Linked DNA regions of Alicycliphilus denitrificans K601. Each later gene encodes a partner of the first gene's protein in a complex. Links are inferred from orthologs where the notes say so. Each region holds a gene or a part of one and is shown in the gene's direction. Other genes may lie near its edges.

Region 1 (7,497 bases):
GGGCGTGGCAGCCTACTTCCAGCTGGGGCAGGACGAGGATCCGCCCTTCACCTTCCGCGCGATGGTGGTGCGCACTTACTGGCCCGGCGCTACGGCGCAGCAGGTGGCCGAGCAGGTGACCGACAAGCTCGAACGCACACTGCAGGAGGTGCCCTACGCCGACAAGATCCGCAGCTACAGCAAGCCGGGCGAGTCGCAGATCATCTTCGAGATCAAGGACTCGTCGCGGCCCGCCGAGGTGGCCAACGTCTGGTACCAGGTGCGCAAGAAGATCGGCGACATGCGCTACCAGCTGCCGGGCAACATCCAGGGGCCCTTCTTCAACGACGAGTTCGGCGACGTGTTCGGCGTGATCTACGCGCTGCAGGGCGAGGGCTTCAGCTATGCCGAGCTCAAGGACTTCGCCGACGACGTGCGCCAGCAACTGCTGCGCGTGAAGGACGTGGCCAAGGTCGAGCAGTTCGGCGTGCAGGACGAGAAGGTCTGGATCGAGGTCTCGCACAAGCGCCTGGCCCAGCTGGGCCTGGACTTCAACGCGGTGCTGCAGCAGCTGGGCGCGCAGAACGCGGTGGAGAGCGCGGGCGTGATCCAGTCGCCGCAGGACATGGTGCAGGTGCGCGTGGGCGGGCAGTTCACCAGCGTGGAGCAGCTGCGCGCCATGCCGATACGCGGCGCCTCGGGGGCGCAGCTGCGCCTGTCCGACATCGCCGAGGTGCGCCGCGGCTACGTGGAGCCGCCGTCGGTCAAGGTGCGCTTCCAGGGCCGCGAGGCCATTGGCCTTGGCATCTCCATGGCCAAGGGCGGGGACATCATCGCCCTGGGCAAGGCGCTGCGCGCGGCGGCGGCCGGCATTCAGGCGCGCCTGCCCGCGGGCGTGCAGCTGCACCAGGTGCAGGACCAGCCGGCGTCCGTGGCCGCCTCGGTGAACGAGTTCGTCAAGGTGCTCATCGAGGCCGTGGTCATCGTGCTGGGCGTGAGCTTCGTCTCGCTTGGGCTGCACAAGGGCGGGCGCTTTGGCTGGCACATCGACTACCGGCCCGGCCTGGTGGTGGCCATCACTATCCCGCTGGTGCTGGCCGTCACCTTCCTGGCCATGCATTACCTGGGCATAGGGCTGCACAAGGTGTCGCTGGGCTCGCTCATCATCGCCCTGGGGCTGCTGGTGGACGACGCCATCATTGCCGTGGAGATGATGGTGCGCAAGATGGAGGAGGGCTACGACAAGGTGCGCGCCGCCACCTTCGCCTACGACGTGACGGCCAAGCCCATGCTGACGGGCACGCTGATCACGGCGGCGGGCTTCCTGCCCATCGGCATCGCCAAGTCGGTCACGGGCGAGTACACCTTCGCCATCTTCGCCGTGACGGTGATCGCGCTGGTGCTGTCCTGGATCGTCTCGGTCTACTTCGTGCCCTACCTGGGCACGCTGCTGCTCAAGGTCAAGCCCCACGATCCCGACGCGCCGCCGCACGAGCTGTTCGACACGCCGTTCTACAACCGTTTCCGCGCCACCGTGAACTGGTGCGTGCAGCACCGCTGGATCACCATAGGCGCCACCGTCGCCATTTTCGCGCTGGGCATCGCGGGCATGGGGCGCGTGCAGCAGCAGTTCTTCCCGGATTCGAGCCGGCCCGAGATCATGGTGGACCTCTGGTTCCCCGAGGGCACCGCCTTCGCCGCCAACGAGGCCGTCACCAAACGCCTGGAGCGGCGCCTGATGGAGCAGGACGGCGTGGAAAGCGTGGCCGCCTGGGTGGGCTCGGGCACGCCGCGCTTCTACCTGCCGCTCGACCAGGTGTTCCCGCAGAGCAACGTGTCGCAGTTCATCGTGCTGGCCAAGAGCCTGCCCGAGCGCGAGGCCCTGCGCCTGAGCCTGCCCAAGCTGCTGGCCGAGGAGGTGCCCGAGGCGCGCGGCCGCGTGAAGCTGCTGCCCAACGGGCCGCCCGTGCCGTACCCCGTGCAGTTCCGCGTGCTGGGCGGCGACCCGGCCACGCTGCGCCTGCGCGCCGACGAGGTCAAGGCCGCGATGCGCGCCAACGCCAATCTGGTCGGCGTGAACGACAACTGGAACGAGTCGGTGAAGGTGGTGCGCCTGGAGGTGGACCAGGACAAGGCGCGCGCGCTGGGCGTGACCAGCCAGTCCATCGCCCAGGCCTCGCGCATCATGTTCACGGGCACCACCGTGGGCCAGTATCGCGAGAACGACTTGGCTCTAGACATCGTGCTGCGCCAGTCGCCCGACGAGCGCGAGGCCATTTCCGACATCGCCAACGCCTACCTGCCCACGGCCTCGGGACGCTCGATACCGCTCACGCAGATCGCCAGGCCCGTGTTCACCTGGGAGCCGGGCGTGATGTGGCGCTGGAGCCGCGACTACGCCATCACCGTGCAGGGCGACTTGGTGGAGGGGCTGCAGGGCGCCACCGTCACCGCCCAGCTGCTGCCCGAGCTGCGCGCGCTGGAGGCGCGCTGGCGCGCGGCGGGCGACAACGGCGTGCGCATCGAGGTGGCGGGCGCGGTGGAGGAGAGCAGCAAGGGCTCGGCCTCCATCGTGGCCGGGGTGCCGGTGATGCTGTTCATCGTCTTCACGCTGCTCATGCTGCAGCTGCACAGCTTCAGCCGCTCGGTGCTGGTGTTCCTCACCGGGCCGCTGGGCATCGCGGGCGTGGCGGCGGCGCTGCTGCTACTGAACCGGCCGTTCGGCTTCGTGGCGCTGCTGGGCGTGATTGCGCTCATGGGCATGATCCAGCGCAACTCGGTGATCCTGATCGACCAGATCGAGCTCGACCGCGCGGCAGGCGTGCCCACCTGGAACGCCATCGTGGAGGCGGCGGTGCGGCGCCTGCGCCCCATCGTGCTCACGGCCGCGGCCGCGGTGCTGGCCATGATCCCGCTCTCGCGCAGCGTGTTCTGGGGGCCGATGGCCGTGGCCATCATGGGCGGGCTGGTCGTGGCCACCGTGCTCACGCTGCTGGCGCTGCCCGCCATGTACGCGGCCTGGTTCCGCGTGCGCAGGCAGTAGTCGCGCGCAACAAGGTAAAATCTATGGTTTACCTGATTCACCCGGTCGGCTGGCTACGAGGCCCGTCGGCCGGATGGCAAGAGCAGCGCGGGTGGCGAAATTGGTAGACGCACCAGGTTTAGGTCCTGACGCCAGCAATGGTGTGGGGGTTCGAGTCCCCCCCCGCGCACCACGAGCGAAGACCGAGGCGCAGCCCGGCACACATACCGACACTAGGAACAACCATGGCCGTAACTGTTGAAACCCTTGAAAAGCTCGAGCGCAAGATCACGCTGAGCCTGCCTGTGACCACCATCCAGAGCGAAGTGGACGCACGCTTGAAGCGCCTGGCGCGCACCGTCAAGATGGACGGCTTCCGTCCCGGCAAGGTTCCCATGAGCGTGGTGGCCCAGCGCTACGGCTACTCGGTGCAGTACGAGGTGCTCAACGACAAGGTCGGCGAGGCCTTTGCCCAGGCCGCCAACGAGGCGCAGCTGCGCGTGGCGGGCCAGCCGCGCATCACCGAGAAAGACGGCGCTCCCGAGGGCCAGGTGACCTTCGACGCCGTGTTCGAGGTGTTCCCCGAGGTGAAGATCGGCGACCTGGCCACCGCCGAGGTGGACAAGCTCTCGGCCGAGGTGACCGAGGCCGCCATCGACAAGACCCTGGACATCCTGCGCAAGCAGCGCCGCACCTTCGCCCAGCGCGCCCAGGGCGCTGCCGCCGAGGACGGCGACCGCGTGACCGTGGACTTCGAAGGCAAGATCGACGGCGAGCCCTTCCAGGGCGGCAAGGCCGAGGACTTCCAGTTCCTGGTCGGCGAAGGCCAGATGCTCAAGGAATTCGAGGACGCCGTGCGCGGCATGAAGACGGGCGAGAGCAAGACCTTCCCGCTGGCTTTCCCCGAGGACTACCACGGCAAGGACGTGGCCGGCAAGACGGCCGACTTCCTGGTCACCGTCAAGAAGATCGAGGCCTCCCACCTGCCCGAGGTGAATGAGCAGCTCGCCAAGTCGCTGGGCATCGCCGACGGCACGGTCGAGGGCCTGCGCGCCGACATCAAGAAGAACCTGGAGCGCGAGGTCAAGTTCCGCCTGCAGGCCCGCAACAAGCAGGCTGTGATGGACGCCCTGGTGGCCAAGGCCGAGCTGGACCTGCCCAACGCCAGCGTGCAGGCCGAGATCGCCCGCTTGCTCGAAGGCGCGCGCGCCGAACTCAAGCAGCGCGGCGTCAAGGATGCCGACAAGGCCGAGATCCCCGAGGACGTGTTCCGTCCCCAGGCAGAGCGCCGCGTGCGCCTGGGCCTGGTGATCGCCGAGCTGGTGCGCGCCAACGACCTGCAGGCCAAGCCCGAGCAGCTCAAGGCCCACATCGACGAGCTGGCTGCCAGCTACGAGAAGCCCGAGGACGTGGTGCGCTGGTACTTCAGCGACCGCCAGCGCCTGGCAGAGGTCGAGGCCGTGGTCATCGAGAACAACGTGACCGACTTCGTCCTGGGCAAGGCCAAGGTCAACGAGAAGGCCGTGTCCTTCGACGAGCTGATGGGCCAGGCCTGATACACCCTGGCGGCGCGCCCCGCAGCGGCGCGCCCCGGGCGAGCCTTGCGGGGGCTTGTGCTTTGCTGCACAAGCCCCAATTCATTTTCTGGGTACAGTACCGCCCCTGACTGGAGAAATACACATGAGCGCACTGGAAACGCAGGCCCTGGGCATGATCCCCATGGTCATCGAGCAATCGGGCCGCGGGGAGCGGTCCTACGACATCTATTCGCGTCTGCTCAAGGAGCGCGTGATCTTCCTGGTGGGGGAGGTCAATGACCAGACCGCCAACCTGGTGGTGGCGCAACTGCTGTTCCTGGAGAGCGAGAACCCGGACAAGGACATTTCGTTCTACATCAACTCCCCTGGCGGCAGCGTGACGGCCGGCATGGCCATCTACGACACCATGCAGTTCATCAAGCCCGACGTGTCCACGCTGTGCTGTGGCTTTGCCGCCAGCATGGGCGCCTTCCTGCTGGCCGCCGGCGCCAAGGGCAAGCGCTTCTCGCTGCCCAACTCCAAGATCATGATCCACCAGGTGCTCGGCGGCGCGCGTGGCCAGGCGACCGACATCGAGATCCATGCCCGCGACATCCTGCGCACCAAGGACCAGATGAACCGCATCCTGGCCGAGCGCACCGGCCAGTCGATCGAAAAGGTGAAGGCCGATACCGAGCGCGACTATTTCATGACCGCCGACGAGGCCAGGGACTATGGGCTGGTGGACCAGGTGATCTCCAAGCGTCCCTGACCGTCAGGCTTGCCCGGGCCCGGCGTTTCCCGCAGGGGAAACGCCGTTTTTATTTCGTTATCATCTTGACAACATCCCCTGTCATAAGGCACTGCTTCCATGGCCGATAAAAAAGGCTCCTCCAGCGAAAAAACCCTTTACTGCTCTTTCTGCGGCAAAAGCCAGCACGAGGTAAAGAAGCTGATCGCCGGCCCGTCAGTCTTTATTTGCGACGAGTGCATTGACCTGTGCAACGAGATCATCCGCGACGAACAGCCTACGGGTGAAGCCGCTCGCGAGGGTCGCGGCGATCTGCCCACGCCGGCCGAGATCAAGGCCAACCTCGACAGCTACGTGATCGGCCAGGAAAAGGCCAAGCGTACGCTGGCCGTGGCCGTGTACAACCACTACAAGCGCCTGCGCCACAAGGACAAGGCCGGCAAGGACGACGTGGAGCTGTCCAAGAGCAACATACTGCTCATCGGCCCCACGGGTTCGGGCAAGACGCTGCTGGCGCAGACGCTGGCGCGCCAGCTGGACGTGCCCTTCGTGATGGCCGACGCCACCACGCTGACCGAGGCCGGCTACGTGGGCGAGGACGTGGAGAACATCGTCCAGAAGCTGCTGCAAAGCTGCAACTACGACGTGGAGCGCGCCCAGCGCGGCATCGTCTACATCGACGAGATCGACAAGATCAGCCGCAAGTCCGACAACCCCAGCATCACGCGCGACGTGTCGGGCGAGGGCGTGCAGCAGGCGCTGCTCAAGCTCATCGAGGGCACCATGGCCAGCGTGCCGCCCCAGGGCGGGCGCAAGCACCCGAACCAGGACTTCCTGCAGATCGATACGACTAACATCCTGTTCATCTGCGGCGGCGCGTTCGCGGGCCTGGAGAAGGTGATCGAAAACCGTACCGAGGCGTCGGGCATAGGCTTCGGCGCGGCGGTCAAGAGCAAGAAACAGCGCTCGCTCACCGAGGTGTTCCAGGACATCGAGCCCGAGGACCTCATCAAGTTCGGCCTGATCCCCGAGCTGGTGGGCCGGATGCCCGTGGTGACGGCGCTGGCCGAACTCGGCGAGGACGCCCTGGTGCAGATCCTCACCGAACCCAAGAATGCGCTGGTCAAGCAGTACAGCAAGCTGCTCGCCATGGAGGGCGTGGATCTAGAGATACGCCCTGCGGCGCTCAAGGCCATCGCGCGCAAGGCCATTGCCCGCAAGACCGGTGCCCGCGGGCTGCGCTCCATCCTGGAGCAGGCCCTGATCGGCACCATGTTCGATCTGCCCAATGTGTCCAACGTGGAGAAGGTCGTGGTGGACGAGGCCACCATCGAGGAAAGCAAGGCGCCGCTGCTGCTCTATCGCGAGGCAGCCAAGAAGGCCTGAGGCCGGCCGGGCCGTCGCTTCCACCGCGGCGGCCAGGCAGCCTCGCGCCTGTCGGCACCCCGCGCCTGAGCGGCAGAGCCGCTGGATTGAAAACGTTGTCCATGGCCCCACTTCCATGGACACAACTGAGGATTCCCCATGTCCGGACATACGCCCCTGCCCGCTACCCCCCTTGATCTGCCACTGTTGCCGCTGCGCGACGTGGTGGTGTTCCCCCACATGGTGATCCCCCTTTTCGTGGGACGCCCCAAGAGCATCAAGGCCCTGGAAATGGCCATGGACGCCGACCGCAGCATCATGCTGGTGGCCCAGAAGGCGGCCGCCAAGGACGAGCCCCAGGTGTCGGACATGTTCGAGGTGGGCTGCATCTCCAACATCCTGCAGATGCTCAAGCTCCCCGACGGCACGGTGAAGGTGCTGGTCGAGGGCCAGCAGCGCGCCCAGGTGACCATGGTGCACGATGCGGAAACGCACTTCACGGCCACGGTGACGCCGGTGCAGGAAGAGGCCGAGGACGGCAAGTCGAGCGAGATCGAGGCGCTGCGCCGCGCCGTGATGCAGCAGTTCGACCAGTACGTGAAGCTCAACAAGAAGATCCCGCCGGAGATCCTGACCTCGATCGCGAGCATCGACGACCCGGGCCGCCTGGCAGACACCATCGCCGCCCACCTGCCGCTCAAGCTGGAGAACAAGCAGCGCGTGCTCGATCTGGCGGACATCAAGCTGCGGCTGGAAGACCTCTTCGAGCAGCTCGACCGCGAGGTGGACATCCTCAACGTAGACAAGCGTATCCGCGGCCGCGTGAAGCGCCAGATGGAGAAGAGCCAGCGCGACTTCTACCT
Region 2 (5,097 bases), 1.2 Mb from region 1 along the record:
CCCGAACGTGGGGCAGCGCCGCCTGCTGTCCATCGTGCTCGGCGCCGCCAGCGAGAATTCCCGCGCCAACGAAAGCCAGAAGCTGCTGAACTGGGGCTACACGGCGTTCGACGCCGTCAAGCTGTTCGACGCCGGCCAGGCCGCCGACACGCCGGCCGTCTGGAAGGGCACGCAGAGCACGCTCAAGATCGGCCGCCCCGACGCCATCGTGGTCACTGTGCCCTCGGGCAGCGCCGGCAAGCTGAGTACCGAGATCGTGCGCAAGGACCCGCTGATCGCGCCCTTCACCAAGGGCCAGCCCATCGGCGCGCTGAAGGTGAGGCTCGGCGGCGAACAGGTGGCCGAGGTGCCTCTGGTGGCTCTGGAGGACGTGGGGCAGGCCGGTATCTTCGGCCGCGCCTGGGACGCCATCCGCCTGTGGATCAAGTAGGCGATTGCCTGCGAGGCTTCAAGCTGGTACATTAGAAAGCTTTTCGGAATTTCCGAAGGGATTCACGTTTTCGCTTTTCATTCACGTTTAGGGACGTATTAATGCCAACCATCAACCAACTCGTGCGTCAGGGCCGCACGGTCGAAGTTGTCAAATCCAAAAGCCCTGCCATGGAAAACTGCCCCCAGCGCCGTGGCGTGTGCACCCGCGTGTACACCACGACGCCCAAGAAGCCGAACTCCGCGCTGCGCAAGGTCGCTAAGGTGCGCCTGACCAACGGCTTCGAGGTGATCTCCTACATCGGCGGCGAAGGCCACAACCTGCAGGAGCACAGCGTGGTGCTCGTGCGCGGCGGCCGTGTGAAGGACTTGCCTGGCGTGCGTTACCACATCGTGCGCGGCTCCCTTGATCTGCAAGGCGTCAAGGATCGCAAGCAGGCCCGTTCCAAGTACGGTGCCAAGCGTCCGAAGAAGGCCTGACCGGTTTTCCGCAAGACATTTCGGTGTTTGCCGGCCTGGCAGGCTGCGCAAACGTAGTGACCCCAAGCGCGCATGGTGTGCGTGGGTCGAGTAAGTGGGAGTCCCAGATTGGCTCTCGCGGTGTTTGAAAAGACGCCAACTGAAGCAAAGATAGAGGTGAGAAATGCCACGTCGTCGCGAAGTCCCCAAACGTGAAATCCTGCCGGATCCCAAGTTCGGCAACGTAGAGCTGTCCAAATTCATGAACGTGATCATGGAAGGCGGCAAGAAGGCAGTTGCAGAGCGCATCATCTATGGTGCCCTGGAGCTGATCGAGAAGAAGCAACCCGAGAAGGATGCCCTGGAGGTGTTCGTCACGGCCATCAACAACGTCAAGCCCATGGTGGAAGTCAAGTCCCGCCGCGTGGGTGGTGCCAACTACCAGGTGCCCGTGGAAGTGCGCCCCGTGCGCCGCCTGGCCCTGTCGATGCGCTGGATCAAGGAAGCCGCGCGCAAGCGCAGCGAGAAGTCCATGGCCCAGCGCCTGGCCAACGAGCTGATGGAAGCCACCGAAGGCCGTGGCGGCGCCATGAAGCGCCGTGACGAGGTGCACCGCATGGCGGAAGCCAATAAGGCCTTCAGCCACTTCCGCTTCTAAGCCTCAGCGTATCCCCATCGCACTGGCTGGGAGCCCGATTCGCCCTGTTTGGCGGACGGGCTCTTGGCCGTTAACGAAAGACCATCATGGCACGCAAAACCCCCCTTGAGCGCTACCGCAACATCGGTATCTCGGCGCACATCGACGCAGGCAAGACCACGACGTCCGAGCGCATCCTGTTCTACACCGGCGTGACCCACAAGCTGGGCGAGGTGCACGACGGCGCCGCCACCACCGACTGGATGGAGCAGGAGCAGGAGCGCGGCATCACCATCACCTCCTCGGCAGTGACCTGCTTCTGGAAGGGCATGGACCTGTCGCGCCCCGAGCACCGCATCAACATCATCGACACCCCCGGCCACGTGGACTTCACCATCGAGGTGGAGCGTTCCATGCGCGTGCTCGACGGCGCCGTGATGGTGTACTGCGCCGTGGGTGGCGTACAGCCCCAGTCCGAGACCGTGTGGCGCCAGGCCAACAAGCACAAGGTGCCGCGCCTCGCGTTCGTGAACAAGATGGACCGCACCGGCGCCAATTTCTTCAAGGTCTACGACCAGATGAAGCTGCGCCTGAACGCCAATCCGGTGCCCATCGTGGTGCCGATCGGCGCCGAGGACAGCTTCCAGGGCGTGGTCGATCTGCTCAAGATGAAGGCCATCATCTGGGACGAAGCCTCGCAGGGCATGAAGTTCGAGTACGGCGAAATCCCCGCCGAGCTCGTGGACACCTGCAAGAAGTGGCGCGAGAACATGGTCGAGGCCGCGGCCGAGGCCAGCGAAGAGCTGATGAACAAGTACCTGGAGGAGGGCGACCTCTCCGAGGCCGAGATCATCGCCGGCCTGCGCCAGCGCACCATCGCCACCGAGATCCAGCCCATGCTGTGCGGCTCGGCCTTCAAGAACAAGGGCGTGCAGCGCATGCTCGACGCCGTGCTCGACCTGCTGCCCTCGCCAGTGGACATCCCCGACGTGGCGGGGACCGACCCGGACGACCATGAGAAGCACCTGACGCGCAAGGCCGACGACAACGAGAAGTTCTCGGCCCTGGCGTTCAAGCTCATGACCGACCCCTTCGTCGGCCAGCTGACCTTCGTGCGCGTGTATTCGGGCGTGCTCAACAAGGGCGACACCGTCTACAACGCCGTCAAGGGCAAGAAGGAGCGTATCGGCCGTATCGTGCAGATGCACGCCAACGAGCGCCAGGAAATCGAAGAGATCCGCGCCGGTGACATCGCCGCCTGCGTGGGCCTCAAGGAAGTGACCACCGGCGACACGCTGTGCGACCTGGACGCGCCCATCATGCTCGAGAAGATGGTCTTCCCCGAGCCCGTGATCGCCCAGGCCGTGGAGCCCAAGTCCAAGGCCGACCAGGAAAAGATGGGTATCGCCCTCTCGCGCCTGGCCTCCGAGGATCCGTCGTTCCGCGTGCGTTCCGACGAGGAATCGGGCCAGACCATCATCGCCGGCATGGGCGAGCTGCACCTGGAAATCATCGTCGACCGCATGAAGCGCGAATTCGGCGTGGAAGCCAACGTCGGCAAGCCCCAGGTGGCCTACCGCGAAACCATCCGCAACACCGTCAAGGACGTGGATGGCAAGTTCGTGCGCCAGTCCGGCGGCAAGGGCCAGTACGGCCATGTGGTGTTCCGCCTGGAGCCCAACGAGCCGGGCAAGGGCTTCGAGTTCCTGGACGAGATCAAGGGTGGCGTGGTGCCGCGCGAGTACATCCCCGCCGTGCAAAAGGGTGTGGAAGAAGCGCTGACCAGCGGCGTGCTGGCCGGCTACCCGGTGGTGGACGTGAAGGTCGCGCTGACCTTCGGTTCGTACCACGACGTGGACTCGTCGGAACAGGCGTTCAAGATGGCCGCCATCTTCGGCTTCAAGGAAGCCGCCAAGAAGGCCAACCCCGTCATCCTGGAGCCCATGATGGCCGTGGAAGTCGAGACGCCCGAAGACTACGCCGGTACCGTGATGGGCGACCTGTCGTCCCGCCGCGGCATGGTGCAGGGCATGGACGACATGGTTGGCGGCGGCAAGGCCATCAAGGCCGAGGTGCCGCTGTCCGAGATGTTCGGCTACGCCACGCAGCTGCGCTCGATGACGCAGGGCCGCGCCACGTACACGATGGAGTTCAAGCACTACGCCGAGGCTCCGCGCAACGTGGCCGAAGCCATCATCGCCGCACGCGCGAAGTAATGTCTAGCGTGCCGGACCAAAACGCGCGCAGCGTGTTTTGCTCGGGCACCTCTGACTATAAAGAGAAATTGGCTGCCAACGCTTGATCTTCAAACGCTGACAGCTATTCAATAAATAGCAAGTTTCTTGCAATCTGCGATCCGGTGCCGTCCTGTCGCCCTGTGCGGGACGAGCCAGCAACCGGATGCAGACGTTAAACCGCTACACAGGCATTGCTCTTTGGAGAAATTGAAATGGCAAAAGGTAAATTCGAACGGACCAAGCCCCACGTGAACGTGGGCACGATCGGTCACGTGGACCATGGCAAGACGACGCTGACGGCGGCGATTGCGACGGTGCTGGCCAAGAAGTTCGGCGGCGAAGCCAAGGGCTACGACCAGATCGACAACGCGCCCGAAGAAAAGGCCCGCGGCATCACCATCAACACCTCGCACGTGGAATACGAAACGGCCAACCGCCACTACGCCCACGTGGACTGCCCCGGCCACGCCGACTACGTCAAGAACATGATCACGGGCGCCGCCCAGATGGACGGCGCCATCCTGGTGTGCTCGGCCGCCGACGGCCCGATGCCCCAGACGCGTGAACACATCCTGCTGGCGCGCCAGGTGGGCGTGCCCTACATCATCGTGTTCCTGAACAAGTGCGACATGGTGGACGACGAAGAACTGCTCGAACTCGTCGAAATGGAAGTGCGCGAACTGCTGGACAAATACGAATTCCCCGGCGACGACACCCCCATCATCCGCGGCTCGGCCAAGCTGGCCCTCGAAGGCGACCAATCGGACAAGGGCGAACCCGCCATCCTCAAGCTCGCCGAAGCCCTTGACACCTACATCCCCACGCCCGAGCGCGCGGTGGACGGCACCTTCCTCATGCCCGTGGAAGACGTGTTCTCCATCTCCGGCCGCGGCACCGTGGTGACCGGCCGCGTCGAGCGCGGCATCATCAAGGTCGGCGAAGAAATCGAAATCGTCGGCATCCGCGAAACGCAAAAGACCACCGTCACCGGCGTGGAAATGTTCCGCAAGCTGCTGGACCAGGGCCAGGCTGGCGACAACGTGGGCCTGCTGCTGCGCGGCACCAAGCGCGAAGATGTCGAGCGCGGCCAGGTACTGTGCAAGCCCGGCTCCATCAAGCCGCACACGCACTTCACCGCCGAAGTGTACGTGCTGAGCAAGGACGAAGGCGGCCGCCACACGCCCTTCTTCAACAACTACCGTCCGCAGTTCTACTTCCGCACGACCGACGTGACGGGCTCCATCGAACTGCCGGCCGACAAGGAAATGGTCATGCCCGGCGACAACGTGTCGATCACCGTCAAGCTGATCGCGCCGATCGCCATGGAAGAAGGCC

The links.
Region 2: the proteins of tig (region 1) and rpsG are in contact, whole or in part, in a crystal structure (PDB 3GTY), measured with the Thermotoga maritima proteins. The link is inferred for Alicycliphilus denitrificans K601 from one-to-one orthologs. Residues at the interface, in WP_004081061.1 of Thermotoga maritima: Glu122, Val124, Val129, Leu130, Tyr133, Glu188, Gly259, Ile262, Tyr263, Glu266, Ser270, Glu273, Gln274, Glu277, Arg308, Gln311, Ile312, Ser315, Tyr316, Glu325, Arg329, Arg336, Leu363, Phe366, Trp367, Arg373, Leu377, Arg381, Leu384, Glu387; in WP_004081843.1 of Thermotoga maritima: Lys34, Lys52, Lys55, Glu59, Arg62, Gln63, Glu66, Asn67, Lys69, Val71, Arg95, Ala109, Lys110, Lys111, Gly112, Arg113, Pro114, Glu117, Glu121, Ile124, Ala125, Tyr127, Asn128, Asn129, Thr130, Gly131, Lys135, Asp139, Arg142, Met143.

What each region holds. Positions count from the first base shown.
Region 1 is NC_015422.1:1,543,678-1,551,174, forward strand. Bases 2,488-5,401 are described here. They hold tig (trigger factor), read left to right. Parts: upstream 2,488-3,246; coding sequence 3,247-4,557; downstream 4,558-5,401. Other genes in these bases: ALIDE2_RS07300 (efflux RND transporter permease subunit), read left to right, coding at 2,488-3,022; clpP (ATP-dependent Clp endopeptidase proteolytic subunit ClpP), read left to right, coding at 4,682-5,290; clpX (ATP-dependent Clp protease ATP-binding subunit ClpX), read left to right, coding at 5,390-5,401. In the rest of the region: more of ALIDE2_RS07300, read left to right, coding at 1-2,487; more of clpX, read left to right, coding at 5,402-6,655; lon (endopeptidase La), read left to right, coding at 6,794-7,497. UniProt on the Bacillus subtilis protein: Involved in protein export. Acts as a chaperone by maintaining the newly synthesized protein in an open conformation. Functions as a peptidyl-prolyl cis-trans isomerase.
Region 2 is NC_015422.1:377,757-382,853, forward strand. Bases 1-2,809 are described here. They hold rpsG (30S ribosomal protein S7), read left to right. Parts: upstream 1-1,072; coding sequence 1,073-1,546; downstream 1,547-2,809. Other genes in these bases: ALIDE2_RS01730 (D-alanyl-D-alanine carboxypeptidase family protein), read left to right, coding at 1-430; rpsL (30S ribosomal protein S12), read left to right, coding at 532-909; fusA (elongation factor G), read left to right, coding at 1,633-2,809. Outside these bases: more of fusA, read left to right, coding at 2,810-3,741; tuf (elongation factor Tu), read left to right, coding at 3,975-5,097.